Regions from separate parts of the Streptomyces sp. S6 genome, predicted to be linked through region 2. Evidence: predicted binding sites of a transcription regulator. Region 2 holds the regulator's gene; the other holds the start of a gene.
The links. The regulator HspR, encoded in region 2, represses chaperone genes until heat shock. The targets are predictions, from matches to a motif close to TTGAGNNNNNNNNNCTCAA.
Positions count from the first base shown of each region.

Region 1 (14,834 bases), on a different contig from region 2:
GCCCGAGCCCGCCGAGCGGCCCGTCGCCGAGCTGCTGACGGAGCTTCAGCGGCTGTACCGGGAGGCGGAGTCGGCCACCGAGGCGTACAACGCGACCGAGGAGCGGCTCAAGGCGCAGCGGGGTGAAGTCACGCGCCTCGACACCGAGTTGACGCGGGCCCGGCTCGCACTGGACGACAGCCGCGACACCGCTGGGCGGCTCGCCCGCCAGCAGTACCAGTCCCACACCGACATCTCCCCCTACGTCCGGCTGCTCCTCGCCAAGGACCCCCAACACGCCCTGGACGAGGGCCACGTCATCGGCCAGCTCGCCCGCGACCGTGCCTCCGCGACCACCCGGCTGGCCCAGGACGAACACCGCCGCGACACTCTCACGCGCGGCGCCCGCACCGCCCTCGACACCCAACTCGCCCTCACCGCCCGCAAGAAGAAGGCCCTCGACGACGTCCGGCACCGGCTCGACGACGTCCAGAAGCTCCTCGCCTCCCTCACCCCGGAACAGCTCACCCGCCTCGCCCTCCTCGAACGCACCCAAGTCGACCAACGCCAGCGGGAGTTCCTCGACACCCTCCCTACACCCGACTCCCCCGCCTCCCCGGCGGGCGAACAGGCCGTGCGCTACGCCATGGACCAGGTGGGCAAGCCGTACGAGACGGGTGCGGCGGGGCCGTCCGCGTACGACAACTCGGGGCTGGCGGTGGGGGCTTGGCGCCGGACGATCCCGCGTACGGCGAAGGAGCAGTGGGCGCGGCTGCCGAAGGTGCCGCTGCGTCAACTCCAGCCGGGTGACCTGGTGTTGTACCGCCCGGACGCGACGCACGTGGCGGTGTACGTGGGGAAGGGGAAAGTGGTGCAGGCGCCGGGGCCGGGCGGCAGGGTGAAGGTCACGCCCATCGCGACCGATCCGGTGCTGGGGGCGGTGCGACCGGCCTAGAAGTGGGGGCGGGGAGCGGGCAGGGTGGGCGCAATGCAGCACAGGCGCGGAGAGGCGACGCGGGCGCAAAGGGTGCGGGGCACTATCAGCCACATCGACGCCTCGCCCGCCCGCAACGCAGCCCCACCCGACCCCGCTCACCCCAACGCGGCCCCACCTGCCCTCTCACCCCGACGCCCTCACTCCTCCCCTCCCCTCACTCCCCCGAAGCCGCCCCAATCGCCTCGTCCAACACCTCACGCGACAAGGCGAGTTCGGCGATCAACCGGTCGATCCGAGCCCGCTCCGCCACCAACTCCTCCACCACGACCACCCCCTCTTCCCCCGCCTGCGCGCCCTGTGGCCCGGCACGCTGATCGGGAACCCTGCGCTCGGGGCGACGCTCCCCGCCGACGGCGGTCAGGGGGCGGCCGAGCAACTCCTCGCCGCCGGGGCTGACTTGGTGGCTCTCGGTCGGGCCTTCCTGGCCAACCCGGACCTGGTCGGCCGGATACGGGAGGGCGCCCCGCTCAATGAGGTGCGGGACGCCCTGATGATGTACACGGGTGGCGAGAAGGGGTATCTCGACTATCCGGTACTGGAGTTGGCCGACGATCAGGTCAGTGACGCGAGGTACGCGGCCGTCCGCTCCGGCTCGTAGAAGAAGTCCTCGAAGTCGGCGGGGTCGTCGAACCCGTTGGCGAACCGGTCGGCGGCGGGCTGCAACTGTCCTGCCGCGCCGAGGAGGTTGACGACGTGCTCGGGCGGCGGTGCGAGCATCGCGTTGGTCCACTTGGTGACGTGCCGGGCGGTGTCCCAGTACAGCTCGAAGGTGCCCCGCATCCATTCCTCGTCGAACTCCTTCTCGCCGTGGCCGAGGATGGAGCCGAGGTAGGAAGCAGCGCATTTCGCGGCGGAGTTGGAGCCCTGGCCGGTGATCGGGTCGTTCGCGACGACGACGTCGGCGACGCCGAGGACCAGCCCGCCGCCGGGGAGTGTACCGACGGGGTTGCGGACGGTCGGGGTGTAGCGGCCGGCCAACGTGGCGCCCGCGTCGGTGAGTTCGGCGTCCTTGGCCCGGTCGTACTCCCAGGGCAGGAACGTCCTCATCAACTCCAGGGTGAGGGCGAGGTGTTCGGCGGGGTCCTGGACGCCGGCGAAGGCGTCCACGGGGCCGCCGGGGACGCCCTCCCAGAACAGTATGTCGGCGCGGCCGGAGGTGGTGAGGGTCGGCATGACGAACAACTCCCCCACGCCGGGCACCAGGTTGCAGCGGACGGCCTCGGTGTCGGGGTGTTCGGGGCGCGGGCCCATGCCGTGGACGTAGGCGACGGCGAGGGAGCGCTGCGGGGCGTCGTACGGGGAGCGTTCGGGGTCGCGGGCGAACATCGACACCAGCTCGCCCTTGCCGGCGGCGACCAGGACGAGGTCGTACGTCCGGGAGAAGTAGTCCAGGTCGCCCACCGCGGCGCCGTGGACGACGAGTTGGCCGCCGCGCTGGGCGAACGTGTCCAGCCAGCCGGCCATCTTCACGCGCTGGTCGACGGACTGGGCGTAGCCGTCGAGGCGGCCGAGCCAGTCGATCGCGCGCTGGGAGGAGCCGGGGTCGAAGGAGCCGGGGGCGGCGAGGGAGACACCGAGGCCCTCGATCCTCGGGGCCTGGCTCTCCCAGAAGTTGATCCCGAGGTCGCGTTCGTGCTGGAGGGCCGTGTGGAACATGCACTGCGTGGACATCACGCGGCCCGAACGGATCTCGTCCGACGTCCGGTTGGACATCAGGGTGACCTCGTAGCCGTGCTTCTGGAGGCCGAGGGCGAGCTGGAGGCCGGACTGGCCGGCCCCCACCACGAGTATCTTCCGCATGCCAACTCCGGTCGTTATTCGGGGGTTTCGTCGAGCGCGTGGGCGACGAGGGAGAGGAGGGTGTCGATGACCGCGATGCGGCGGCGGGCGTCCATGACGAGGACGGGCACCCGCTGAGGGATCGTCAACGCCTCGCGTACGTCGTCGGGTTCGTAGCGCTCGGTGCCGTCGAAGTGGTTCACGGCGACGACGTACGGCAGTCCGCAGCTCTCGAAGTAGTCCAGGGCCGGGAAGCAGTCCTTGAGGCGGCGGGTGTCGGCGAGGACGACCGCGCCGATCGCGCCGCGCACCAGGTCGTCCCACATGAACCAGAAGCGCTGCTGGCCGGGGGTGCCGAAGAGGTACAGCACCAGGTCGTCGTCCAGCGTGAGGCGGCCGAAGTCCATCGCGACCGTGGTCGTGAGCTTCTGCGGGGTGGCGGTCAGGTCGTCCGTGGCGGCGGACGCCTGCGTCATCAGGGCCTCCGTCTGGAGGGGGGTGATCTCCGAGACGGCCGTGACCAGCGTGGTCTTGCCGACGCCGAAGCCGCCCGCGACGACGATCTTCGCGGCGACGGGGGCGCGGGTGCGGTCCGTCTGCCAGGATTTCAGGTTCTCGTCCGGATCAACTCCCCATAATCTTCCGGAGGTTGTGCGATCAGAGACGACGGAGTCCACTCAGCACCCTTTCCAGCAGTGCGCGGTCCGGGCGGCCCGTACCGTGGGTGGTACCGGTGCCGTACACCCGGATCTTCCCCTGGTCCGCGAGGTCGCTCAGCAGGACCCGGACCACACCGAGGGGCATGCGCAGCAAGGCGGCGATCTCGGCGACCGTGCGCATGCGGCGGCAGAGTTCGATGATGGCGGCGAGTTCCGGGAGGCCCCTGAGATCAGGCTGACGGTTCGTCAACTCCTTGTGTTCCTCCGGCGCTTCGAGAGCGGCGACGAAGGTCTCGACGAGGAGGACGTGGCCGAAGCGGGTCCGGCCGCCGGTCAGGGAGTAGGGGCGGACGCGGGCGGGGCGGCGGTTTCCGCCGCGTGTCGGGAGCTGTTTCCTGCCGTCGGTCATCGGGCGCCCCCTTCCGCCTCCAGCGACTTCCGTAGTTCCGTGCGGAGTTCGGGGGTCAGGACGTGTCCGACGCGGCCGACGAACAGGGCCATGTGGTAGGCGACGACGCTCATGTCGCAGTCCGCGTTCCCGTGGACGCCGAGGAGGGAGCCGTCGCTGATCGACATCACGCAGAGGCTGCCGTCGTCCATCGCGACCATCGTGTTCTTCGCGGTGCCGAAGTCCATCAGGCGGGCGGCGCCGAGGGTGAGGCTGCCGATGCCGGAGACGATCGTCGCGAGGTCTGCGGCGGAGCCTTTGGGGCCGCTGGGCTTCTGTGAACTCACCTCCTTCGCCTGGGCGTTGAGGCCCGGGTCGGAGGAGAGCAGCAACAGGCCGTCGGAGGAGACGACGGCCACCGACTGGATGCCGGGGACCTCCTCCACCAAGTTGTTCAGCAGCCAGTGCAGGTTACGGGCTTCGCTGCTCAGGCCGAAGGTACTGGGCGCGGTCAACTGCTTGCCTCCTCGACTGTGCCCCCCATGGCTTCCCCGGCGATTCCCGGCTCCCCGCGCTGCCCCCGCTGTGCGGGCAACTCCCCCTGTTGGGCAGGCAGTTCCACCTTGACCGTCTCCTCCGCGAGCTCCGACTCCGCGTCCCGGTACCCGGCCACGGCCCCCTGCCGAAACCCTCCGAGCTTCTTCCTGAGCGCCTCCGCGTCCACCCCACCCGCCCTCGGCCGCACCACCGCCTCCGGCGCACTCACCTTGGGCGTCCGCTTGGGCAACCCCTTCGCGGTGACCTGCTCCTCACCTTCGGCACGGGCGTGCTCCGCGGAGGCGGGGGCGGGTTCCACGGCGGGGCCGACGCGGGGGGTAGTTCGCGGGGTGACGCCGACACGCGGATCGGCGCCGGGCAGGCGGTCGGCGTCGGGCTGGTGGTCGGTACCGGGCCGGTGGTCGGTACCGGGCCGGTGGTCGGTACCGGGCCGGTGGTCGGTACCGGGCCGGTGGTCGGTACCCGGCAGGCGGAATGCGCCCGGCCGCTGCTCAGCACCGGGCCAGTCGTCAGCACCGGATCGGCGGTTTGCGCCAGGACGGAGGTCTGCGCCCGGCCAGTCGTCAGCACCGGGCCGAAGGTCTGCGCCGGATCGGCGATCAGCACCCGGCCAGTCGTCAGCACCGGCTCGGCGGTCAAGACGCCGACGCCGTTCGTGACCGCCCCGCGCGTCCACGTCAGCCTCCCGAGGAGCCTCCGCACGCGGATCAGCACCAAGGTCCACCCCGCCACCAGATCCCGGGCGCGGGACCGTTTCCCCTCCCGGGGCGGGCGGGAGAAGGAGGGCCATGGTCGTCTCGGAGGAGACGGGAAGCTCAACGGACTCGGCGGGGGCAGACTCGCCCGGCTCACCGGGAGCGGGCGCAGTGTGGACGACATCACCGCCCGGCTCGACACTGGCGCGCTCAGCACCGACTCGATCGTCGGGCTCGGCGTCAACGCGCTCGACTCCGTCGGACCGCGCACCGGACTCGACGCCGGTGTACCCGTCCCCGTCAGCCCGATCACCGGGAGCGGGCACAGCCTGGACGACATCACCGCCCGACTCGACACTGGCGCGCTCGGCAAGAGCAGACTCGCCCAGCTCAACGCTGACGCGCTCAGCACCGACTCGGTCATCGGGCTCGGCACTGACGCGCTCGACTCCGTCGGACCGCGCACCGAACTCGACGCCGGTGTACTCGTCCCGGTCAGCCCCATCACCGGAAGCAGGCACGGACACGGACACAGCCTGGACGACATCACCGCCCGACTCAACGCTGACGCGCTCAGCACCGACTCGATCGTCGGGCTCGGCGTCAACGCGCTCGACTCCGTCGGACCGGGCGCCAGACTCGGCACCGGTGTACCCGTCCCCGTCAGCCCGATCACCGGGAGCGGGCCGTTCATCCGAGGTGAACCCCTCGACAGCAGCGGACGATTCGGGAGACACAGCCGCAACCGCTTCCCCCTCACCGTCTCCGAGCCCCGCCCCGAGTCCGGCACCGTCCACCGCCACGACGCCCGCGCCGCCAACCTCGGACATGACGCGGGCCTGAACGGTGACATCGGCCTCTGACGTGGCACCACCCCCTGAAGGCAAGGCACCCTCAGCGGACTCCCCGTCCAGGGCCTCAACTCCGGCCCGCGCAGCACCGACCCCGACCTCGGCACCGACCTCGACCTCGGCCTCGGCTCCAGCACCAGCACCAGCACCAGCACCAGCACCGACCCTGACACCGGCACCGGCCTCGACCCCGGCTTCACCCCCAACCCCGACCTCAGCCCCTACCCCGGCACCGACCTCAGCCTCGACCCCGACCTCAGCCCCAACCTCAGCCTCGATTCCAGCTTCACCCTCAACCCCAGCACCGTCCGCACCCTCAGCCCCCTCACTGGGAACCCCACCCCCCGCCCGCCGAATCGCCCTCTCCGCCAACTCCACCGCAAGATCCCCACCCCGCGAACGCCCATTGATGACATGGGAGTTGGCCTCGGCGTCGGCGCCGGGAAGGGACACCGCGGCCGAAAGGGGGACGGTCTCGGCGGACGGGACCGCGCCGGCCGGGGCCGGGGACAGGACCGCTGTCGGGACGACGACGACCGCGGCGGTGCCGGAGGATTTCTTCTGGCTGCGCAGCCGGACACGGACGGCGTGCCGGTGGGCGAGCCGGGAGACGACGTAGAGGCCGAGCCCCTCCTCGTCCTCACCGGCGAACGGTGTGTCCAAGTCAGGTTCGGTGAGGCGGGAGTTGAGGGTGTCACGGCGGGCGGACTCGATGCCGACGCCCTCGTCCTGGACGGAGAGCATGACGTCGCCGTTCTCCAGGAGCCACCCGGAGACCTCGACGGGCAGGTCGGGCGGCGAGAAGGACGTCGCGTTCTCCATCAACTCGGCGAGGAGATGGGACAGATCGTCGGCGGCGAACCCGGCGATGTGGGCGTGCGGCGGCAACGACGAGATCCGCACCCGCTCATAGCGCTCGATCTCGGAGACGGCGGCCCGCACGACGTCCACCAGCGGTACGGGACCGGGGTGTTGCTGCTCGTGCTGCGCCCCGGCGAGGACGAGCAGGTTCTCGTTGTGCCGCCGCATGACGGTCGCGAAGTGGTCCAGCTTGAACAGCGTGGCGAGCCGCTCGGGATCCTGCTCCCGCTCCTCCAGCCCCTCGATGACGGCGAGTTGACGCTCGACCAGCCCGAGGGTGCGCAGCGAGAGGTTGACGAAGGTCGACCCGATGGACGCCCGCAGCCGCTCCAACTGCCCGGTGGCGGCGTCGAGTTCGGCCCTCAGTTCCGCGCGCGCGTCGGCCATCTCCTGCCGCTGCCCGACCAGGTGCTTACGGTCGGCCTCCAGCGTGCCGATCCGCTCGTGCAGCCCGGCCGCGTGCGCGTGCAGCGCGTTCACGGACCGGACGACCTGCGCGAACTCGTCGTTGCGGCCGGTGAACTTGACGGGTTCCTCGGCGCCGGGTTCCGCCGCCTCGGCGATCCGCGCGGCCCCCCGGCGGACGGCGGACAGCGGCCGGGTGAGGCTGCGGGCCATCCCGGTGGCGACCCCGACGGCGACCAGCATCAGCGCCCCGAGCAGCGCGACCCGCACCTCCAGCGAGGTCACGTCGTCGTCGCGGAGCACCTCAAGTTCCTTGGTGCGCCGGTCGAAGAGGGACGCCTCGACGCCGCGCATCAGCTCGATGCGGGCGGAGAGCGCGGCCGACACCTTCGCCGGGTCGGTGTCCAAGTCGCCGTTGTCCAGCACCGGTTGGTCGGTCAGCTCCGTCAAGTACTTCTCGGCGGCGTCGTTCTCACCACCGGTCACCGTCGAGTCGTAGGCGCCGGTCATGCTCGTCGGCGCGGTCTCGTGGAAGTCGGCGAGTGCCGAGTCCGAGCGGACGCGGGCCTGTTGGGCGGCGGCGCTGAGCGCGTCGCGCGACTCGGCGGCGCCGGAGGTGTCGTAGCTGTCGCTCACCGGGACGTCGAGGGCGGCGACCAGCAACCCCCGTGCGGCGGCGGCCTGTTGGACGGCCGAGTCGAGTTCGGTGAGGGCGTAGGCTCCGGCGCCCGCGCGCGGCGGGGTCTGCTGGGCGAGGCGCTCGGCGAGCCGGTGCAGCTCGGTGATCGTCTTGGTGTAGGACTCGTGGGCCTGGAGCGGGGTGCTCTTGCCGGCGAGGGCGCCCGTGCGGATCGTGGCGATGCCGTCGACGGCGGCGGGGAGGTTCCCGGCGGCGCGCAGGTCGCCGATCTGCCGGTCGACGCGGGCGGTGATCTGCGGGTCCGGTGCGCTCTTCTTGTCGCGGCCGGTCGCGAGGTAGGCGGTGATCTGGTCGCGCTCGTCGGCGAGGGAGTGCGCGAGGACCAGCGCCTCCTGGGTCTGCCCGGCGAGCGTCACCAGCTCCTGGGAGTCCTTGAGTTCGGCGGAGAGCGCGAGCACGGACGGAGCGCCGGCGGCGCCGATCGCGGCGGCGACGACCGCCACGGCGATGATCAGCCGGTTGCGCACATGGGTCCGACGGCCCTTGCCGACGGGAGGCAGCGGCTCCGCGCCCGTGCCCGAAACCTCGGAGGCCGACTGTTCTGTGCGCCGAGGCCGCGTCTTCTGCACCGGTGCTCGCATTCCTGATTCGTGTACCCATGGGACCGGATGACGCTCGGTCAACAACAGCGCACAACCGGTACGGTTCCCGACCCTCCCAGTGCCGGTGGGCGGGAAGCGCTCATCACCTGACCCGCCACCCGAAGGAGTGAACATCGGAGGGGAGTTGGCGGGCAAGTTCCACCGGCACGCACCGGCCCCCTCTCCCGACCGCCGGTTGGACGCGGGCGCCGGGCTTTGGGAGGATGCTCCACCACGCCTTCCCGGAGTACGCGATTCCCTCCCAAATCACCTTTCTGACCTGCAAAGAAGCGTCAACGGGACGATCATCGCGAGCCGTTCACCCCCCGTGCACCGACATATGTGCAGACTGGTGGGATGCGTACGGAACTTGTGTCCGAGCCGGGCGATCCGGCCCGCCCCAACGAGGATTTCGCCGCGCTCTGCGTTCCCGCAGCCGGGCGTGGGGGTGTACTCGTCGTCCTGGACGGGGTGACGCCGCCGCGCGGCGCGACGGGCTGTGTGCATTCGGTCCCCTGGTACACGGCGCGGCTCGGCGGGGCACTGACCGAACTGACCGTTTCCCTCCCGGATGTTCCGCTGACGGAGGCGTTGTCCCGGGCGATCCACCGAACCGCGACCTCCCATTCACAAACCTGTGACCTTTCTCACCCACGCACCCCACAGGCGACAGTCGCCCTGGCCCGCTGGGACGACGACGTCGTGGAGTACCTCGTCCTGTCCGACGCGGCGCTCCTCCTGGAGTCCCCGGACGGCGCCGTCTCCCCCGTCCTCGACGACCGGCTGGCCCGGCTGCCCCGCGCGCTGCTCGTCTCCGACGAGGTCACCGACGCCCGCGCCCGCAACAAGGAGGGCGGCTTCTTCACCGCCGCCGCCGACCCGTCGGTGGCCGCGCGGGCGGTGACGGGACGGGCGTCCCGCGCCGAGGTGCGTTCACTGACCGGCCTGTCCGACGGCGCCTCCCGCTGGACCGAGAAGTTCCACGAGGGCGACTGGACCGACCTGCTGTCCTGTCTCCGCAAGGAGGGTGCGAGCGGACTCGTGCGCCGCGTAAGGGAGTTGGAGTCGGCGGACGCCGAGGCACGGGAGTTCCTGGGGCGCAGCAAGACGCACGACGACGCGACGGCCGTGTACGTCGAGCTGTAGCACGTCACTTCTGCATGACTTCGTTCAACTCGGCGAGCAGCCGGGCGAGTTCGGAGACCTCCGTGCGGTCCCAGTGGGCGAGCTGGCTGACGTAGATCGCGCGGCGTGCCTCCCGGACCCGGCTCACCCGGCGTCGGCCCTCCTCCGTGAGGTCGACGAGCCACGCCCTGCCGTCCGCCGGGTCGGGCTCGCGGGCGATCAGGCCCAGCTCCTCCAGCGCCCGCAGCTGCCGGGACATCGTCGCCTTCCCGACGCCGATGTACGCGGCCAGTTCCGTCGCCCGGCGCCGCCCGGTCTCCTCCAGCCGCACGAGCAACCCGTACGCGGCCGGTTCCAGATCGGGGTGGACCTCCCGCGCCATCTCCCCCTGGTTCGCCCGAGCCCGCCGCAGCAACACGGTCAGCTCCCGCTCCAGCGAGAGGAACTCCCGGTCGGCCCCTCCCACGACGCCGCCGATACCGTCGTCACTCACTTCGGTGCTCCCTGTCGTTCGCCCTGCTCATCGCTGCGGCTCGGACAGTATTTCGCAGGTCGGTGTAGGGGGCTTGTCAGGCCCGGGTACGGGCGGAGGCCCGAGCCCCTCCGAAGGGGAACCCGAGCCTCCGCACCGACCGATGACGCCGTCACGCCGCCACCGGAACCTCCGACGAAGCCGAAGTCGAGGCCACGGCCGGCGTCAGCGCCAGCTCCAGCACCTGCCGCACATCCGTCACGGCATGGACGTCCAGCTTCTCCAGGACCTCCGCCGGGACGTCGTCCAGGTCGGCCTCGTTCCGCTTGGGGATGATGACGGTCTTCACCCCGGCCCGGTGGGCGGCCAGCAGCTTCTGCTTGACGCCGCCGATGGGCAGCACGCGCCCGGTCAGGGACACCTCGCCGGTCATCGCGACGTCGGTGCGGACCAGCCGCCCGGAGAGCAGCGAGGCCAGCGCGGTCGTCATGGTGATACCGGCGCTCGGGCCGTCCTTGGGGACCGCGCCCGCCGGGAAGTGGATGTGCACGCCCCGGTCCTTGAGGTCGCCGACCGGCAGTTCCAGTTCGGCGCCGCGCGAGCGCAGGAAGCTGAGCGCGATCTGCGCGGACTCCTTCATCACGTCGCCGAGCTGACCGGTCAGGGTGAGGCCCGCCGCGCCCGTCTCCGGGTCGGCCAGGGACGCCTCGACGAACAGGACGTCACCGCCGGCGCCGGTCACCGCGAGGCCGGTGGCGACACCGGGGACGGCCGTCCGGCGCTCGGCCGGGTCCTGGGCGGACTCGGGGACGTGGTGCGGGCGGCCGATGAGCTCGCGCAGGTCCTCGTCCCGGATGGTGAACGGCAGTTCCCGCTCGCCCAGTTCGTGCTGGGCGGCGACCTTGCGGAGCAGGCGTGCGATGGACCGCTCCAGGGTGCGCACGCCGGCCTCGCGGGTGTACTCCCCGGCCAGCTTGCGCAGCGCGCTCTCGTCGAGCGTCACCTCGTCCGCGCTGAGCCCGGCCCGCTCCAGTTGGCGCGGGAGCAGGTGGTCGCGGGCGATGACGACCTTCTCGTCCTCCGTGTAGCCGTCGAGGCGGACCAGCTCCATGCGGTCGAGCAGGGCCTCCGGGATGGCCTCCAGGACGTTGGCCGTGGCGAGGAACACCACGTCCGACAGGTCGAGTTCGACCTCCAGGTAGTGGTCGCGGAAGGTGTGGTTCTGCGCGGGGTCGAGGACTTCGAGGAGGGCCGCGGCGGGGTCGCCGCGGAAGTCGGAGCCGACCTTGTCGATCTCGTCGAGCAGGACGACCGGGTTCATCGAACCGGCCTCCTTGATCGCCCGCACGATCCGGCCGGGCAGCGCGCCGACGTACGTCCGCCGGTGGCCCCGGATCTCCGCCTCGTCCCGCACACCGCCGAGGGCGACGCGGACGAACTTGCGGCCCATCGCGTGCGCCACGGACTCCCCGAGGCTCGTCTTGCCGACGCCGGGCGGCCCGACGAGAGCGAGGACGGCGCCCCCGCGCCTGCCGCCGATGACGCCGAGGCCCCGGTCGCCACGCCGCTTGCGGACGGCGAGGTACTCGGTGATGCGCTCCTTCACGTCCTCCAGGCCCGCGTGCTCGGCGTCCAGGACCGACTTGGCGCCCTGGATGTCGTACGCGTCCTGCGTACGCTCGTTCCACGGGAGTTCGAGGACCGTGTCCAGCCAGGTGCGGATCCAGGAGCCCTCGGGGGACTGGTCGCTGGAGCGCTCCAGCTTGTCGACCTCCTTGAGGGCGGCCTCGCGGACCTTCTCGGGGAGGTCGGCGGCCTCGACGCGGGCGCGGTAGTCGTCGGACTCCTCGCCCTCGGACTCGCCGTTCAGCTCGCGCAGCTCCTTGCGGACGGCGTCGAGCTGGCGGCGGAGCAGGAACTCGCGCTGCTGCTTGTCGACGCCCTCCTGGACGTCCTTCGCGATCGTCTCCGCGACGTCCTGCTCGGCGAGGTGGTCGCGGAGTTGCTGGGTGGCCAGCTTGAGGCGGGCGACCGGGTCGCCGGTCTCCAGCAGTTCGGTCTTCTGGTCGAGGGTGAGGAACGGGGAGTAGCCGGAGTTGTCCGCGAGCGCCGAGACGTCGTCGATGGCCTGGACGCGGTCGACGACCTGCCAGGCGCCGCGCTTGCGCAGCCAGGCGGTGGCCAGCGCCTTGTACTCCTTGACGAGGTCCGTCACGCTGCCGGGCAGCGGCTCCGGAACCTCCTCGTCGATCCGGGTCCCCTCCACCCACAGCGCGGCCCCGGGCCCGGTCGTCCCGGCTCCGATCCGCACTCGCGCGCGCCCTCGGATCAGCACCCCCGGGTCACCGTCCGCCAGCCGTCCGACCTGCTCGACGGTCCCGAGCACCCCCGTCCCCACGTAATTCCCGTCCACCCGGGGCACCAGCAGCACCCTCGGCTTTCCGGCCCCACCGCGCGCGGCGGCCTGCGCGGCCTCCACCGCGGCCCTCACATCAGCGTCATTCAGATCCAGCGGAACCACCATGCCCGGCAGCACGACCTCGCCGTCGAGCGGCAGCACCGGCAGAGTGAGCGTTGAGGACGACGAAGCCATGATCTCCCCTTCGGCAGTCAAGTTGAGCTATGCCGACTCAATGCATGGGGCCACCCGAATGTTCCCAGCCCCGTGTTCGCCGTCAGCGATCAGCCGGATTCCGCAGGTCGGGCGGGGTGTCAGCGGCGCAGTGCCTCCACCGGGGGCGCGGCGACGACCAGGGGATGGACGACCGGGGACCAGGTGACGTGATGGCGGCGTGCGCCGACCGCACCGATCACCAGGCAGATCCGCTGAACCTGCGCCGACCGCTCCGGCACCGGCAGGACGAGGACCGCGAGGCGGAGTACGCCCAGGCGGCCGAGGAGTTCCGCGCGGCGGGCCGGGCCGACGAGGCGACCGAGGCCGGCCGGCACTTCCGCGTCTGCCGCGTCGAGAGGGTCGTCCGCATGGGCCCGGACGGCCCGAGACCCCCCACCCCTCCGACGTCGACCGGTACGGCCCGAAGACGCACCCCGCTCAACGCCGCTTCAGGACCTCACCGTCCCGGCCACCTCACCCGCAGCCACCCCCTCCGCGTTCCACCTCCGCACCCACCGCCACAGCCCCACCCCCACGCTCAACGCGATCACATGCCCCCAGTTGCTCACCGGGTCGGTCATGTTCGCGAGGTCCTGGAGCAGCAGCCCCCCGAACCCCGCGAGCACCGGCCACCGCACCCACGGCCGCAGCACCCCGCACAGCGCCCCCACACTCGCGGCCACCCCGAAGCTGATCCCGTAGTCGTAGCGGTGGAGGGAGGTCTCGGGCAGGTGCCCGACGAGGACGGCGAGCCCGACGGGCAGCTCGGTGGAGAGGGTCGCGACGACGTGGCCGGTGAGGAAGACAGCGGCGGTCCGCGCACCCCCGAGACGCCGTTCGAGGGCGGTCAGCACCAGCAGGAAGACGGCGACGAAGGGCGAGCCGAGCCCCCCGGCCACCCACAGCGCGCTGGCGACCAGCACCAGCGCCGGCGCGTGGACCAGATGGGTGACGTCCGTGCTGGACGCCTGGAGCACTCCGTCCACCCAGGAGGGATCCGCCGTGTCGGCGACGTACGAGGTGACGACGAGCAGGACGGCGTACCAGAAGGTGAACGGCGTACCGGTGGGCGTCGGCAGCAGCCGCCACACCCGCGGAACAGGCGTGTCCGCGGCAGGCGCGTCCAGCACCGGAACGACGGCAGGAGCCGCAGCCGCCACCCCTCGCTGTCTCGGCACCCCGTCCAGCAGCGCCCCGGGCGCCTCGGCACCCGGCGTTTCAGCCGTCTCGGTACGTTCCACCGTGAGGCGCTCCTTCCGTTTCGGCTACACCCTTCGCGCCCCACATGCCCGCTGTCTGTGACTCAGACCACGTTGGAGTGGATTCTCAGCAACCTCTCAAGCTCACGCACGGGCCGAACACAACCCCGGACAGTGAAATTCCGTCGGCCCGCACCCCCCAGAGTGCCAGGATGGGCCGATGCCCTCGCCGACGCCACCGCAACCCCCCGAGATCCTCGACCGCCGCGAAGGCCCCTACGGAGAAGTCGTGTTGCGCAGACACGGCCCCCACCTCCAGATCATCGCGAACGGCTGCTTCCTGATGGACACCTCGGACGGCCGCTCGGAACGCCTCCTGATCGACGCCGCACGCCGGACCCTCGAAAAGGAACACCCCGCCCTCCTGATCGGCGGCCTCGGCGTCGGCTTCTCGCTCGCACACGCCACCGCCGACCCCGGCTGGTCGAAGATCACCGTTGTGGAACGCGAGCAGGCGATCCTCGACTGGCACACGGACGGCCCCCTGGGGGAGGTGTCGAGGGCGGCCCTGGACGATCCGCGCGCCGGCGTCGTCGTCACCGATCTCCTCGATTTCCTGCGTGAGACATCCGACACGTTCGACGCGCTCTGTCTGGACATCGACAACGGTCCCGAATGGACCGTCACAGAGGGCAACGACGGGCTGTACGGCCCCGCCGGACTCGCAAGCTGCGCGCGGGTGTTGGCGCCGGGGGGCGTACTCGCGGTGTGGTCGGCGAAACCGTCGTCCGACTTCGAGCGAACCCTCTGGAATGCCGGGTTCCGGGGGGTGCGTACCGAAGAGGTGCCCGTTGCCCGAGGCGTTCCGGACGTGGTGCATCTCGCTCTCCGCCCTGGATAGCAATGCGGATGTCACTCCCCGTACGCTGCTCACCTGGCGCCGATCATTCATGCGCCGGTCGCAGTCATGC
Region 1 covers NZ_JBTYMC010000004.1:51,432-66,265, forward strand. Annotated here, with positions in the region: gene ACVNF4_RS01150 (C40 family peptidase) at 1-934, shown strand, start outside; gene ACVNF4_RS01155 (hypothetical protein) at 1,131-1,337, opposite strand; partial or broken gene ACVNF4_RS01160 (alkene reductase) at 1,242-1,574, shown strand; gene ACVNF4_RS01165 (styrene monooxygenase/indole monooxygenase family protein) at 1,529-2,776, opposite strand; gene ACVNF4_RS01170 (GTP-binding protein) at 2,791-3,432, opposite strand; gene ACVNF4_RS01175 (DUF742 domain-containing protein) at 3,413-3,823, opposite strand; gene ACVNF4_RS01180 (roadblock/LC7 domain-containing protein) at 3,820-4,317, opposite strand; partial or broken gene ACVNF4_RS01185 (sensor histidine kinase) at 6,180-8,441, opposite strand; gene ACVNF4_RS01190 (protein phosphatase 2C domain-containing protein) at 8,811-9,599, shown strand; gene ACVNF4_RS01195 (MarR family winged helix-turn-helix transcriptional regulator) at 9,604-10,071, opposite strand; gene lon (endopeptidase La) at 10,223-12,643, opposite strand; partial or broken gene ACVNF4_RS01205 (DUF5954 family protein) at 12,835-13,005, shown strand; gene ACVNF4_RS01210 (rhomboid-like protein) at 13,114-13,905, opposite strand; gene ACVNF4_RS01215 (spermine/spermidine synthase domain-containing protein) at 14,084-14,764, shown strand.
Region 1: a site for HspR is predicted at 12,666-12,684, ahead of lon (endopeptidase La). Genes of this name have one in related genera too.

Region 2 (14,834 bases):
CGGCTCCGGTTGGTCAGCTCTGCGTCCACGGTCGGGGTCTCCTCCTTGCGTCCTACGGGTACTACGGGCTCCGAATGTTGCTGACTTGAGCAACGTCCATAAAGTTGAGTCTATTCCACTCAAGGTGAGCCGGGGAGGGGAAACGGCGGGACCGGTTACATTCACGCCATGGCCGCATACCCCCAAGACCTGGACGCGCCGGACGACGCGTACGTCGCGTTCTGGCGCGAACACCACCTGTGCACCCTCACGACACCACGACCGGACGGCACCCCGCACGTCGTACCCGTAGGCGTGACGTACGACCCCGACGGCCGGCTCGCACGGGTGATCGCCAGCCGGACCAGCACGAAGGTGCGGAACGTGCTGGCCGCCGGGGAGGAGGGGGCGCGGGTCGCCGTCTGCCAGGTGGACCGGGCGCGCTGGGCGACGCTGGAGGGGGTGGCCGTCGTCCGCACCGAGCCGGAGCGGGTGGCCGACGCCGAGCGGCGCTACGCCGAGCGGTACGGGAGGACGCCGTCACCGAACCCCGAACGCGTGGTGATCGAGATCACACTGACGCGGGCCATGGGGCGGGGGTGACTCCAGAGGCTGGAGGGGCGCTTTCCGGCCAACCGGGGGATCGTCGTATGTCATGAGATGTCATGCGAAAACACAGCGGCGTCACCGTGTTCAGGTCACGGTGACGCCGCTGCGGGGGGAAGCACCTGAGCGATCTTTTACGACGGGGGAATCGCGTCAGGCACTGCGGGGGGTGGCTGAGATGGTCCGCGAGGTGGGGGGCTCCGCGTCCGTCAGCCTGTGGTCTCGTCGATCGAGGTTCACAAAGATCATTCCGTACCGGATGGCACACTGCACCGGCTGCGGCGCTCCACGGGGGCGCCGCAGGCACCGGTACGCCCGCACGTCGCCGTCCTCGTCCCGCGTGACCACCACCGGCTCGCCGAACACTGTCACCATCAGCGAGTCACCGTTGTGGGGGATGGCGGTGACCAGGTCGATGAAGTGCCAGCCGGAGCGGTAGGCGGTGGCCATTTCGCGGCGGAAGGAGCGGTCGTCGGGTGGGGTGGTCATGTCAGACTCCACTACCGTCGGCAGGAGAATCCGCCGGTGCGCCATCCACCACCGTATCGATCGCGTTCACCGCCACGGACGGCCAAGCGCTGTTCGCTCGAGTGTCGACCGACCTCCCGCTGAAGCCTCCCAGCACACCCAGGACTGCGACGGCGGAGAAAGCGGCGACAAGTATCGCGCGAAGCGCTCTGTTACGCATTGTCGGCTTCATCCTTACTTGAGATCCCCTTGTTCCCCCGTCGAGTACGACGATGGCTCATTCAGGCACGTGATGGCCACACAATCGATGCATCATGTTCCTGCACATTCAGGACCCTGGGGGGTGGAGATTTGGAGATGAATAGCGCAAAAGCGACACATCCCCACTCGATGACCAACCTGTGTGAGGAGGGAAGCAGGTTTTACGCCGCCGCTCTACGCACGGGGCGCATCGCGCGCGCGGACGCCGAAGCCGTTCCCTGCCTGATGGAGTTTTCCCTGCTCCACCCCGATCCGAACGATCCTGACTGGCTGCGGCCCATCTCTCCTGGAGCGGCCCTGGCGCGTCAGCTCGCTCCTCTGGAGCACGAGATCGCCGAGCGGCGCCGTTCGGTGATCCAGCTGACAGACCTGTTCGAACCCTTCATGTCCCTGAACACCCAGATCGTCTCCCCCAGCGACTCCATTGCCGTACTGGAGGGTGGAAAACGCATCAACGCCGCGCTGGACATGGCCACCGCCCAGTGCCGTACGGAGATGCTCACCGTCCAGCCCAGCGACCGGCTCCTCACTGAGCGAAGCCTCATCCAGGCGATGGAACGCGATCGGCCGATGATCGAACGAGGGGTGCAGATCCGTACGGTGTACCAGCACACCGCCCGCTATGCCCCCAGTCAGCTCGCCTACGCCGCACAGCTGGCAGACGGCAAGGCCGAATACCGCACCATCGACGAGCTTGTGGAGCGGTTGATCATCTGCGATGAGACTGTCGCCTTCATCCCAACCCGCGACGATCAGCAGGTAGCCCTGGAACTACGACACCCCGGCCTGATCCGGTACCTGGTCAAGGTCTTCGAGTTCATGTGGAACCGCGCGGTTCCCCTGACCGGCGGCACACCGTACGAAATCGCTTCCGACGGCATCACCGAGATCCAGTACTCGATCGCCAAACTGCTGGTGGAGGGGCATGTCGACGAGGCGATCGCCCGCCGTCTCGGGATGAACGTACGGACTTGTCGCGCTCACATCGCCAAGCTGGCCACCTCGCTCGGCAGCGGCAGCCGCGCCCAACTCGGCTACCTCATCGCCCAATCGGGCATCCTGGACCGGGAGCATTGAGGCTGAGAAAAGTAAGTCCCACGACGCTGCGGGAGGAAATAAGGAGGGCGACACACACTTCTGCGCCTTGGCCCGGAACCACCCCACCACCTCCACGCCGACCGGCGCCGACCGGCGCCGACCCTACGATGACCCCGAAAAGACGACATCACCCCCCGCTCGCCCACCCGGCGACGGCGTTCGGCCTCCGGTCGGCCACCTGCTTGCACCCCGAGACCGCCCGGCAGCCTTCGTACGACGGTGTCGCACCCCGCCGACGGGCCATCGCCGCACTCCTGGCGGAAGGCCGTACGGACGCCGTGATCACGGAACGTCCCGGCACGAAGCCCCGGGCCACCCGCGGACCCATCGCGAGACGCAACCGCCCCTGCCACCTCACCGGCGGGCCCGGACTCCTGAAGCAGAAGGAAGGCCGACACATGACGGTGCCGCACCCGCCCCATGGAGTGGAGGAACTGTGCGAGGCGGGCCTGGAGTTGTACACCCGGGCACTGCGTGAGGGCCAAGTCGCAGCGGGGAAAGTTGAGTTGCTGCCCTGCCTCATCGAAGCAGGCCTGCTGCAAACCGACTTGGCGAACGCACACCGGCTGAAGCCGGTGCCCCCCGCCGTCGCCCTGGCCCGCCTCCAGCGCGCGGCCGACGACGACATCGCCGAACGCCGCAGGCAGAGCGCGCGGTTGACGGAGACGTTCGAACCGCTCCTCGCCCTCGTCGTGCCGGACAACGGGACGACGGACGCGTTCGGCATCCGGCTGCTCAGCGGCCTGGACCGGGGCAGGCGCATCCGCACCCTCTACCAGCACACCCAGCGCCACATACCCGAAACCCTGGCCCGCTACGAGCAGTTGGGGGGAGACGTCGAGGCCCCCACCCTCGACGAGGTCACCGACCGCCTCTGGCGCCTCGCCACCCCCATGCACCCCCAAACGGTCCACCACCCCTCCCACAGCGGCGTCACCCCCCGCCAACGCGCCATCGCCCTCGGCAGCGACAGCCGCGCCCAACTCGGCTACCTCATAGCCCAGTCCAGATTCCTGGACCGGGAGCGGTGATGTGCGGGCCGCAGCGCGCCGTCACCACACCGAGGGCCCTCGTCCGGAGCCGCCCCTCGACGCACTCCGCTCACCAGGCGCCCCGCGCAGCCGTCCACCTGGCCCGGGGTAACGTCGCGAAGTCACCACAGCCGACCGCAGATCCCGGAATCCTGAGACTGGAGGAGACCGCCGTATGACGGCACCGCACTCATCTCACGGAGTGGAGGAGCCGTGCGAGGCGGTCCTCGCGCTCTACGGCCGGGCGCTACGGGACGGACAGGTGCCGGCCCGCGAGGCCGAGGCGCTGCCCTGTCTCGCCGGCACCGGACTGCTGCGTCCGGACCCCGAGGACGCCCTCCTGCTGCGGCCGGTGCCTCCCGCCCTCGTCCTCACCCGGCTGCTGCGCTCCGCCGACGACGCCATCGCCCACCACCGCCGGCACAGCGAGTGGCTCGCGGAGACGTTCGAACCGCTGCTGACCCTGGCCGGGCCGGACGGCGGCAGCACGGACGGCTCGGGGATCCGGCCACTGGACGGCTTCGGCCGGATCAACCTCGCCATCTCCGCGGCCATGGCCGACGTCACCGGAGAGATCCTCGCGGTCCAGCCCGACGCCCCCACCATGAGCGACGCGGCGCGGGCCGCCTCGCTGGAGCGCGATCAGGCCCTGCTCGACCGGGGCGGCCGGCTGCGTACGCTCTACCAGCACACCCAGCGCCACAAGCCCGCGGTCGTCGCACGGTACGAACATCTGCGCGGCGACGTCCAGGCCCGCACCCTCGACGAAGTCACCGACCGGCTCATCATCGTGGACCGCGCGGTCGCCTTCATCCCGGCGAACAAGGAACGCACCCTCGCCCTGGAGGTGCGCAACCCGGCGCTGATCCAGTACTTCACGATCACGTTCGACCGCTTCTGGCAGTTGGCGACCCCCATGCACCCCGAGGCCGTCCCGCACCCCTCACCGGGCGCCATCACCTCGCGCCAGCGCGCCATCGCCCGCCTCCTCGTCGAGGGCCACACCGACGCCGTGATCGCCGACCGCCTCGGCCTCAACATCCGCACGGCCCGCGTCCACATCGCCAAACTCGCCACCGCCCTCGGCAGCGACAGCCGCGCCCAACTCGGCTACCTCATCGGCGAGTCGGGCATCCTCAAGCAGAAGGAAACCGAAAGATGACAGCCCTCCACCCACCCCACGGCGTGGAGGAACTCTGCGCATCGGGAGCAGAGTTGTACGAACGCGCGCTGGACGAGGGAAACATCCCGGCGGCACAGGCGCAGACGGCCCCATGCCTGGTCGACATGGGCCTGCTGCACCCCGCCGTGGACGACCTGACCCGACTGGAGCCGGTCTCCCCCACACTCGCCCTGCACCGCATGCTCCGACGATCGGCGCGGCGCATCGCGGACGAGCGGCAGCGGGAGGAGCAACTGGCCGAGACGTTCGAGAAGTTGGTGCGGATCGACGCGGACCTGGCGGTGGCCGGCACCCCGGCCATCACCCTGCTCAGCAGCAAGGCCCGGATCAACCAGGCCATCACGGACGCCATGGCGGAGGCCACCATGGAGATCCTGACCATCCAGCCCAACATGAACCTGCACGGCACCGTCGCGGAGACGGCCCGCGCCGTGTCGGTCCTGCGGGACCAGACGGCACTCGACCGGGGCTGCCGCATCCGCACCCTCTACCAGCACACGATGCGCACCGCGCCCTCGATCCGGGCACTGTACGAACGGCTGCACGGCGACACGTCCTGCCGCACGCTGGACGAGGTCACGGACCGCCTGATCGCCGTCGACCGCACCGTCGCCTTCATCCCGGCGAGCGACGACAACAGCCTGGCCGTGGAGGTCCGGCACCCGTCCGTCGTCAAGTACCTGACGACGACCTTCGACCGTCTCTGGCGCCTCGCCACCCCTCTCTACCCCGAACCCGCCAGGGAGCACCCGGTGACCGACACGGTCACCCTCCGCCAGCGTGCCATCGCCGGACTCCTGGTCGAGGGCCACACGGACGCGGTCATAGCCGACCGCCTCGGCATGAACGTCCGCACCGCCCGCGAACACATCGCCAAACTCGCCGGCACCCTCGGCAGCGACAGCCGCGCCCAACTCGGCTACCTCATCGCCCGGTCCGGCATCCTGGACGAGGACGGCGATACCCGGTGAGCCACCAGGAACACGGCGCGGAGAAGCTGTGCGACGCGGGCACGGAGCTGTACAGCCGCGCCCTGCGGACAGGCTGGGTAACGGCGAGTGACGCCCAACCGGCGCCATGTCTCGTGCAGTTCGGCCTGCTGCACCCAACTCCTGACGATCTGGAGCGACTTGAGCCGGTCGCCCCGGCGGTCGCCCTGCATCGCCTGCTGCGTTTCACCGAGGACCGGATCGCGGCGGAGCGGCGCCGGGAGGCCGAACTGGTCGATTCCTTCGAGCCGTTGCTGCGGATCGAAGCTCCGACGACGCCGAAGACGTACGAAGGCACCGCCCTGCGGGTCCTGAGCGGCTCCCAGCGGATCAATCAAGGTCTCGACGAGGCGATCCTCGGGGCCACCGACGAGATGCTGTCCATCCAACCGCGCGTCGCCACACACAGCGTCGAACGCAAGGAACTCGCGCGGTCCGCCTCTCTGCGGCGGGACCAGGCCCTGCTCGACCGGGGCGGCCGGATCCGCACGCTCTACCAGCACACCCAACGCCACTCCCCCGGCGTGCTCGGCTATGCCGAACAACTCGACGGTGACGTACAGGTCCGCACTCTGGACGAGGTCACCGACCGCCTCGTCGTCGTCGACCGGACGGTCGCTTTCGTCCCCGTCGACTACGACCGCGACATCGCCCTGGAGGTCCGCCACCCGGCGCTCGTCAACCACTTCGCCACCACCTTCGACCGCCTCTGGCGCCTCGCCACCCCCATGCACCCCCAAACGGTCCACCACCCTTCCCTCAGCGGCGTCACCCCCCGCCAACGCGCCATCGCCGCCCTCCTCGTCGAAGGCCACACCGACGCAGTCATCGCCGACCGCCTCGGCCTCAACATCCGCACCGCCCGCGAACACATCGCCAAACTCGCCACCACCCTCGGCAGCGACAGCCGCGCCCAACTCGGCTACCTCATCGGCCAGTCGGGAATCCTTGGCCGGGAAGAGTGACCCCGCTCCGATACGCCTCGCCGCCCCCGAGCAGCCCGGCCTGGGCGATGCGCACGCCGAGTTGGGTGCGGCTGGCGGCGCCCAACGTCTCGGAGAGCCGGGCGATATGGGCCCGGCAGGTGCGGACGCTGATGCCCAACCGCTCGGCGATGACGGCGTCCTGATGCCCCTCGGCGAGGAGCGCGGCGATGGACTGCTCCCGGTGGGAGACGCCCTCGACGGTGGGGGCGGGGATGGGTGCGGCGAGGGGGATCGCCAGGCGCCAGAGGCGTTCGAAGACGGTGACGAGATAGGTGATGAGGGCGGGGTGGCGCAGTTCGAGGGCCATGGTGCGGTCGGGGTTGGCGGGGATGAAAGCGACGGCGCGGTCGAAGACCATGAGCCGGTCGGTGACCTCGTCGAGGGTGCGCGCCTCGACGGCGTCCCCCATCAGGTCCAGGTAAGTCAGCAGGCCCTGGCCGTGCCGGGCGACGTGGTTGTACAGGTCGCGCATCCGAACTCCGCGTGCCCGCAAGGACATTGCGCGGTGCAGCCCCTCGGAGAGCTCGTGCTCGCGCCGGATGCCGCCGGGCTGGACGGTCAGCACCTCGGTCGTGCACGCGTCGGTCGCCTCGTCCAGCGCCGCCTGGATCCGGGAGGCCCCGTCCAGCACGCGCAACGCCATGCCCTCGCCGGAGACGCTGACGGGACCGCCGAGTCCGGCGTACCACTCGAAGGCGGCGACCGCCGCGCCCATCCGTCGCCGGCTCGCGCTGACCTCGTCGTACAGGCCGTGCAGCAGGCGGGTCATGACCTCCTGCGGAGCGGTGGGGACGAGCCAGTCCATGTCGTCGGGATCGGGGTGGAGCAGGGCGAGTTCGAGAAGGCACGGCGCCTGTCCGGCGTCGGCGCGCGGGATCCGGCCACGGCGCACGGCACGGGAGTAGACGCGGTCACCGGCCTCGCAGAGCCGGTCGGCACCGTGCGGATGGTCCTCCGTCCCGTGCCCGGTCATCGTCCATCCCACCCCCGCACTTCGCTCTTCCGCAGCGCAACTATGCGGGGCGTCCGCCCGGCTCCGCAACACGGCGCCGCTGGCCGAGCGACCTGAAATCCCCCGGTATGTGGCCGTTTCGACCCGCCTCCGCCCCTCGCACTGCAACAAGCTGACGGTGGTGCACCGTACCCACTCAAGGCATCGTGGAACCGCTGCACCCCGGGTTGCCGCTCACCCGGGAGACCCGGCCGGACGCTCCCCGTCCGGCCGGGTCCACCATGCCCTGGGAGAGCGCCTGCACTCCGTGTGGACCCGTAGTACCGGCGAGGGACGTCCCGTAGTACCGGCGAAGTGCGCCCCGTAGTACCGCCGCCCCCTCCCCACCCCCCACAATCCCCGGTATGGCGAACCGAGGCGCACGACCCGTAACCCTCCCCCTGGCCCTCCTCACCCTCCTCCTCACCACCAGCTGCGACACAGGCTCCCCCAGCAGCACCTCACCCGAGGCCACCACCCCCGCCGCCCCCACCCAACCCCCTTCCCGCCCCCACCAGGACGGCCACCTCGTCTTCACCGTCCTCTCCCTGCGCTGCGGCATCCCCGGCGTCACCGGCACCCACAGCGACGCCGCCCCCTCCGGCCAGTTCTGCTCCGCCCGGCTCCGCGTGGACAACCCCAGCGCCGACTTCCACACCTACGCGGTACGGGACCAGCGCCTGGAGGGCGTCACCGGCCGCGCCGCCCGCCCCGACAGCTTCGCCATGGCCGTACGCCGCCAGCACGACTCCATCTCGATCGGCGGCCACTCCCTTGTCGAGGTGGAGCTCTGGTACGACGTCCCCCTGAACGCGAAGGTCACCGGCCTACGGGTCACCGGCGACCGCGACCCGGCGAACTGGATGGCGACGACGCCGGCGGCACACGCACCGGACGGCCTGGTGATCCCCATGAAGCCCCTGATGGGCTGGTGACCCCGTACTACTTGAGACCGACCGCCTGACAATCCGACTCGAACTTCGGCGTGCAGATCTGCGCGACCGTATAGATCCCGTCCGCCACGACCGTCGACTTCACCTTGTCCTTGGTCATCGCGACCACCGTCACCAACTGCGCCGGAATCTTCTTGTCCGTCGGGCTGTCCACCTGGTCCCGCGTCAGGGAGTCGAACATGACGGACTTGCCCTGGATCTTGGCGACGGCCATCTCCGCGGCGGCGGCGGCCATCTCCGGGTACGGCTTGTAGACCGTCATGTACTGCTTCCCGCTGAGGATCCGCTGCACGGCCGACAGCTCCGCGTCCTGCCCGGTGATCGGCGGCAGCTTGTTGACGCCCGCGTCCTCCAGCGCCTTCAGCGCGCCCCCGGCCATCGCGTCGTTCGCCGAGTACACCCCCGCGATGTTGTTCTTGCCGATCTTCCGGATCGCCTGCTCCATCTCGGACTGCGCGAGATCCGGGCTCCACTCGTCGGTGTCGTAGGTGGCCGCGATGGTCACCCGCCCGTCGATCTCGCCGAGCGCGCCCGCCTTGAACTGCCCCGCGTTGGGGTCGGTCGGCGAGCCGTTGATCATCACGATCTTGTCGGAGGTGCTGGCGTTGCCGATCGCCTCGACGAGCGTGCGCCCCTGCACCTGCCCGACCAGCTCGTTGTCGAAGGAGACGTACGCGGCGATCGGCCCCTCGGCGAGCCGGTCGTAGGCGATGACGGGGATGCCCGCGTCCTTGGCCTTCTCCACGGTGCTCGCGATGCCCTTGGAGTCGACCGCGTCGAGGAGGATCAGGTCCACCTTGTCGCTGATCATCTTCTCCATCTGCTGGACCTGCGTCGCCGCCTTCGCCGCCGCGTTCGCGTAGACCGTCCGGCCCTGCTTGTCCGTGAGCTCGGCGATCTTCGCCTTGATGATGGGGTAGTCGAACTGCTCGTACCGGGTGTTGGTCTTCTCCGGCATGAGCACGCCCACCGTGAGGTCGTTGCCCTTCGTCGGGGTCGCGTCGGCCGATTCCCCCGTCGCGTCGAGCATCCCGCATCCGGCGAGCGAGACGGCCATCGTGGTGGCGACGACGGGTATGAAGATACGACGCATGCGAGGGCTCACTTCAGGTGACGTTCCGGAGCGGGTACGACTACTTGGACCCAGATGTCCCAAAGACAACGCGGCCCGCTCCCACACAGTCAAGAAGAATCACTTAACGAGATGGCAACATCACACTGCGCTGAAGTGACAACAACACATGGAGACGACTCCCCCGCATCTCCAACTCCCTTCACACGCTCGCCACTTGAGAAGCCCGAAAGGGCCCGGAGTCACAGACTCCGGGCCCTTTCGAAGGCATTCGTCCCGCTGAAGGCGGTTTTCAGTCCTTCGGCTTCTTCGGCCGCCAGACCACCAACGCACTGGTCTGCTGCACCTCCTGGTACGGCACCAGATCCCGCCGGTACGACGCGTGCACCGCGGCCTCGCGCTGCTGCATCGCCGCGGCGGCGCCGTCGAGCGCCGACTCCAGCTCCGTCACCCGGGACTGGAGCGCGGCGACCTGGTTCTCCAGTTCGATGATCCGCTTGATGCCGGCCAGGTTGATGCCCTCGTCCTGCGACAACTGCTGCACGGCACGCAGCAGTTCGATGTCACGGGCCGAGTAGCGGCGGCCCCGCCCGGCCGTGCGGTCCGGGGAGACCAGGCCGAGACGGTCGTACTGCCGCAGGGTCTGCGGGTGCAGACCGGAGAGCTGGGCCGCCACCGAGATGACGTAGACCGGGGTCTCCTCGGTCAGTTCGTACGGGTTGCGCCGGCGGCCGTCCATCACTCTCATGCTCCCTTCGCGGCCTCGAACAGCTCCTCCCGCGGGTCCTCACCCGCGGTCGCCTCGCGATACGCCTCCAGTGCGTCACGAGCCTTCCCCGTCACGTCCTTCGGGACACTCACCTCGACGGTGACCAGGAGATCCCCGCGGGTGCCGTCCTTGCGGACCGCGCCCTTCCCGCGCGCACGCATCGTGCGCCCGTTGGGCGTGCCCGGCGGCAGCTTCAGCGTCAGCGCGGGCCCGCCCAGGGTGGGCACCTTGATCTCCCCGCCGAGCGCCGCCTCCGCGAACGTGACCGGCACGGTCACCGTCAGATTGTCGTCCTTCCGCCCGAAGACGGGGTGACTTCCGACATGGACGACGACGTAGAGGTCGCCCGCCGCGCCGCCCCGCTCACCGGGGCCGCCCTTGCCGCGCAGCCGGATGCGCTGCCCGTCCGTCACCCCCGCGGGGATGCGGACCTGCATCGTCCGCGAGGACTTGGCCCGGCCGCTGCCGTGGCAGTCCTCGCAGGGCTGCTCGGCGATCAGGCCGCGCCCCTTGCAGTCGGGGCACGGGTCGGTGAGCGAGAAGCCGCCGCCCGAGCCGCGCGCGACCTGTCCGGTGCCGACGCAGGTCGGGCACACACGCGGCGTGCCGTTCTTGTCACCGGTGCCGGAACACGCCTTGCAGGCGGCCTGGGAGGTCATGCGCAGCGGGACGGTCGCCCCCTCGATGGCCTCGGTGAAGCTGAGGGTCACCTCGGTGTCGATGTCCTGCCCGCGCCGGGGCTGGGTGCGGCCCGCGGTCGTGCCGCCCCGGTTGAACAGGCCCCCGAAGACGTCCCCGATGCCGCCGCCGAAGCCGCCCTGGCCGCCACCGCCCTGGCCGCCTCCGAAGAGGTCACCGAGGTCGAAGTTGAACGAGCCGCCCGCACCCGGGCCCTGGCGGTAGCCGCCGTTGCCGAACAGGGCGCGCGCCTCGTCGTACTCCTTGCGCTTCTTGGGGTCCCCGAGGATGTCGTTCGCCTCGGAGATCTCCTTGAAGCGCTCCTCCGCCTTGGCGTTGCCCTTGTTGGCGTCCGGGTGGAACTCGCGCGCGAGCTTGCGGTACGCCTTCTTGATCTCGGCCTCGGTGGCGTCCTTGGGGACGCCGAGGACCTTGTAGAAGTCCTTCTCGATGAAGTCCTTGGTGCTCATCCTCGACGTGCCCCCTTCCGCTCGTCGTCTGCGTCAGCCCTTCTCAGGGCCGTTGTCCTTCTCGTCGTCGGCCTCGTCCTCGGCCTTGACGGTCTGCGCGCCGGGCTGCGGTTCGGCGACGGCCACCCGCGCGGGGCGGATGGTGCGCTCGCCGATCCGATACCCGGGCTGGAGAATCGCCACGCACGTCGTCTCGGTGACGTCCGGCGCGTACGAGTGCATCAGCGCTTCGTGGATCGTCGGGTCGAAGGGCTCGCCCTCCTTGCCGAACTGCGTCAGCCCCATCTTGGCGGCTGTCGTCTCCAGCGACTCCGCGACGGACTTGAATCCGCCGACGAGTTCGCCGTGCTCCCGCGCGCGGCCGATGTCGTCGAGGACGGGCAGCAGCTCGGTCAGGAGGTTCGCGACGGCGATCTCCTTGACCGCGATGCGGTCCCGCTCGACCCGGCGGCGGTAGTTCTGGTACTCGGCCTGGAGGCGCTGGAGGTCGGCGGTGCGCTCGCCGAGAGCGGTGCGCACCTGGTCCAGCTCAGCCACCAGTCCTGCGGTCTGGTTCGCGTCCCCGGCCGGGGCCGCCTCCTTCTCGGGGGCGGCCTTCGGCTCGGCGTCGTCGGCGCCGGAGGGGACGTCGGGCTTCTCCTCGAAGCCCGGAGTCTCCTCCGTCACGCGGCACCGCCCTTGGGCTTCTCGTCGTCGACGATCTCGGCGTCGACGACGTCGTCGTCGGCCTTGGCGCCCGCGCCCGCCGCGCCTTCCGCACCGGCCGCGCCCTGCGCCGCCTGCGCGTCCGCGTACATGGCCTGGCCGAGCTTCTGGGAGACCGCGGCGACCTTCTCGGTGGCGGTGCGGATCTCGGCGGTGTCGTCGCCCTTGAGCTTCTCCTTCAGCTCGCCGAGCGCGGCCTCGACCTCGGTCTTGATCTCGCCGGGGACCTTGTCCTCGTTGTCCTTGAGGAACTTCTCGGTCTGGTAGACGAGCTGCTCGCCCTGGTTGCGGGCCTCGGCGGCCTCGCGGCGCTTGTGGTCCTCGTCCGCGTACTGCTCGGCCTCCTGGCGCATGCGGTCGACTTCGTCCTTCGGCAGCGAGGAGCCGCCGGTGACGGTCATCTTCTGCTCCTTGCCCGTGCCGAGGTCCTTCGCGGTCACGTGCATGATGCCGTTGGCGTCGATGTCGAAGGAGACCTCGATCTGCGGGACACCGCGCGGGGCGGGCGGCAGACCGGTCAGCTCGAACATCCCGAGCTTCTTGTTGTACGCCGCGATCTCGCGCTCGCCCTGGTAGACCTGGATCTGGACGGAGGGCTGGTTGTCCTCGGCGGTGGTGAAGATCTCGGAGCGCTTGGTCGGGATCGTGGTGTTGCGCTCGATGAGCTTCGTCATGATGCCGCCCTTGGTCTCGATGCCGAGGGACAGCGGGGTGACGTCGAGCAGCAGGACGTCCTTGACCTCGCCCTTGAGGACACCGGCCTGGAGGGAGGCGCCGATCGCGACGACCTCGTCCGGGTTGACGCCCTTGTTGGCCTCACGGCCGCCGGTCAGTTCCTTGACGAGCTCGGCGACGGCGGGCATGCGGGTGGAGCCACCGACGAGGACGACGTGGTCGATCTCGCTGAGGGAGATGCCGGCGTCCTTGATGACGTTGTGGAACGGCGTCTTGCAGCGCTCCAGGAGGTCCGCGGTGAGCTGCTGGAACTGCGCGCGGGTCAGCTTCTCGTCGAGGTGCAGGGGGCCCTCGGCGGAGGCGGTGATGTACGGCAGGTTGATCGACGTCTCGGAGGACGACGACAGCTCGATCTTCGCCTTCTCGGCGGCCTCGCGCAGGCGCTGGAGGGCCATCTTGTCCTTGCCGAGGTCCACGCCGTGGCCCGACTTGAACTGCTGGACCAGGTAGTCGACGACGCGCTGGTCCCAGTCGTCACCACCGAGGTGGTTGTCACCGTTGGTGGCCTTCACCTCGACGACGCCGTCGCCGATCTCCAGGAGCGAGACGTCGAACGTGCCGCCACCGAGGTCGAAGACCAGGATGACCTGCTCGTCCTTGTCGAGGCCGTACGCGAGGGCGGCGGCCGTCGGCTCGTTGACGATGCGCAGGACGTTCAGGCCCGCGATCTCGCCGGCCTCCTTCGTGGCCTGGCGCTCCGAGTCGTTGAAGTACGCGGGGACGGTGATGACCGCGTCGGTCACCTTCTCGCCCAGGTACGCCTCGGCGTCGCGCTTCAGCTTCTGCAGGATGAACGCGGACATCTGCTGCGGGTTGAAGACCTTGCCGTCGAGCTCGATCTTCCAGTCCGTACCCATGTGGCGCTTCACGGAACGGATGGTCCGGTCCACGTTGGTGACCGCCTGACGCTTGGCCACCTCGCCGACGAGCACCTCGCCGTTCTTGGCGAAGGCGACGACGGACGGCGTGGTCCTGGCGCCCTCTGCGTTGGTGATGACGGTGGGCTCGCCGCCTTCAAGAACGCTGACGACGGAGTTAGTCGTGCCCAGGTCGATGCCGACCGCACGTGCCATTTTGATCTTCCTCCAGCTGACTTGAGTGGAACAGGCTCAAGTGTGCATCACCCGCCCAGCCGAGTCAACAGAGCTGAGTCAGATGGGCTCAACTCTTATCCGTTCCTTACACGCATGCCGCCCCTGACCTGTGAAGACTCCGGCCTCCGAGGCCTCTGGACATGCGCCCCAGGGGTGACATCAGCGGCCTGAACCCCCTGCCGCCCCAGGCGCCCCAGGCCGACGAGACGGCGGACGAGGGTGAGGCGCCGTGAACCGGGGGCCCGATTCCCCAGCCTCTCCCCGCGGCATGCCGCACGCACCTTCACGGACTGCGGCCCGTACACGCGCACCCGCAGCAACCCCACGACAGCCCCTCCCGCACCGGCCCCCACCCACACCGTCGCCGCCCCACCCGTCCACCCCGCGTGCGCGAGCACGCCCACCAGCACCCCCGCGAAGACCCCGGCGCCGATCAGGACGACGCTCCCCTGAGCCGTGATCCCGAGGCGGCGCAGCCGGTGCGCAAGGTGGTCCGGCGCCGGCCTGAGCAGCGGCCGTCCGGCGCGTGCGCGCGAGAGGGCCACGAGGACGACATCCAGGGCCGCCACCGCCGTCAGCGCGAGGAGCACGCCCGCGCCGGTGAGCGGTTCACGTCCCGCGCACGCCTGGACGGCGACGGCGGCCGGCAGGAACCCGGTGAACAGCGCGCCGCACGTACCGAGCCCCACGCGCGCGTGCGGCCAGTTGTGCATCAGGAAGCCGGTGAGGGCCGCCGCGAGGACGCTCAGCAGGACGGCGGGCCCGT
Region 2 covers NZ_JBTYMC010000102.1:453-15,286, reverse strand. Annotated here, with positions in the region: gene clpB (ATP-dependent chaperone ClpB) at 1-29, opposite strand, end outside; gene ACVNF4_RS16725 (pyridoxamine 5'-phosphate oxidase family protein) at 169-582, shown strand; gene ACVNF4_RS16720 (hypothetical protein) at 739-1,074, opposite strand; gene ACVNF4_RS16715 (helix-turn-helix transcriptional regulator) at 1,444-2,391, shown strand; gene ACVNF4_RS16710 (hypothetical protein) at 2,811-3,443, shown strand; gene ACVNF4_RS16705 (helix-turn-helix transcriptional regulator) at 3,619-4,605, shown strand; gene ACVNF4_RS16700 (helix-turn-helix transcriptional regulator) at 4,602-5,597, shown strand; gene ACVNF4_RS16695 (helix-turn-helix transcriptional regulator) at 5,594-6,580, shown strand; gene ACVNF4_RS16690 (helix-turn-helix transcriptional regulator) at 6,543-7,574, opposite strand; gene ACVNF4_RS16685 (hypothetical protein) at 7,958-8,527, shown strand; gene ACVNF4_RS16680 (substrate-binding domain-containing protein) at 8,535-9,638, opposite strand; gene ACVNF4_RS16675 (heat shock protein transcriptional repressor HspR) at 9,910-10,356, opposite strand; gene dnaJ (molecular chaperone DnaJ) at 10,362-11,534, opposite strand; gene grpE (nucleotide exchange factor GrpE) at 11,568-12,200, opposite strand; gene dnaK (molecular chaperone DnaK) at 12,197-14,047, opposite strand; gene ACVNF4_RS16655 (MraY family glycosyltransferase) at 14,143-14,834, opposite strand, start outside.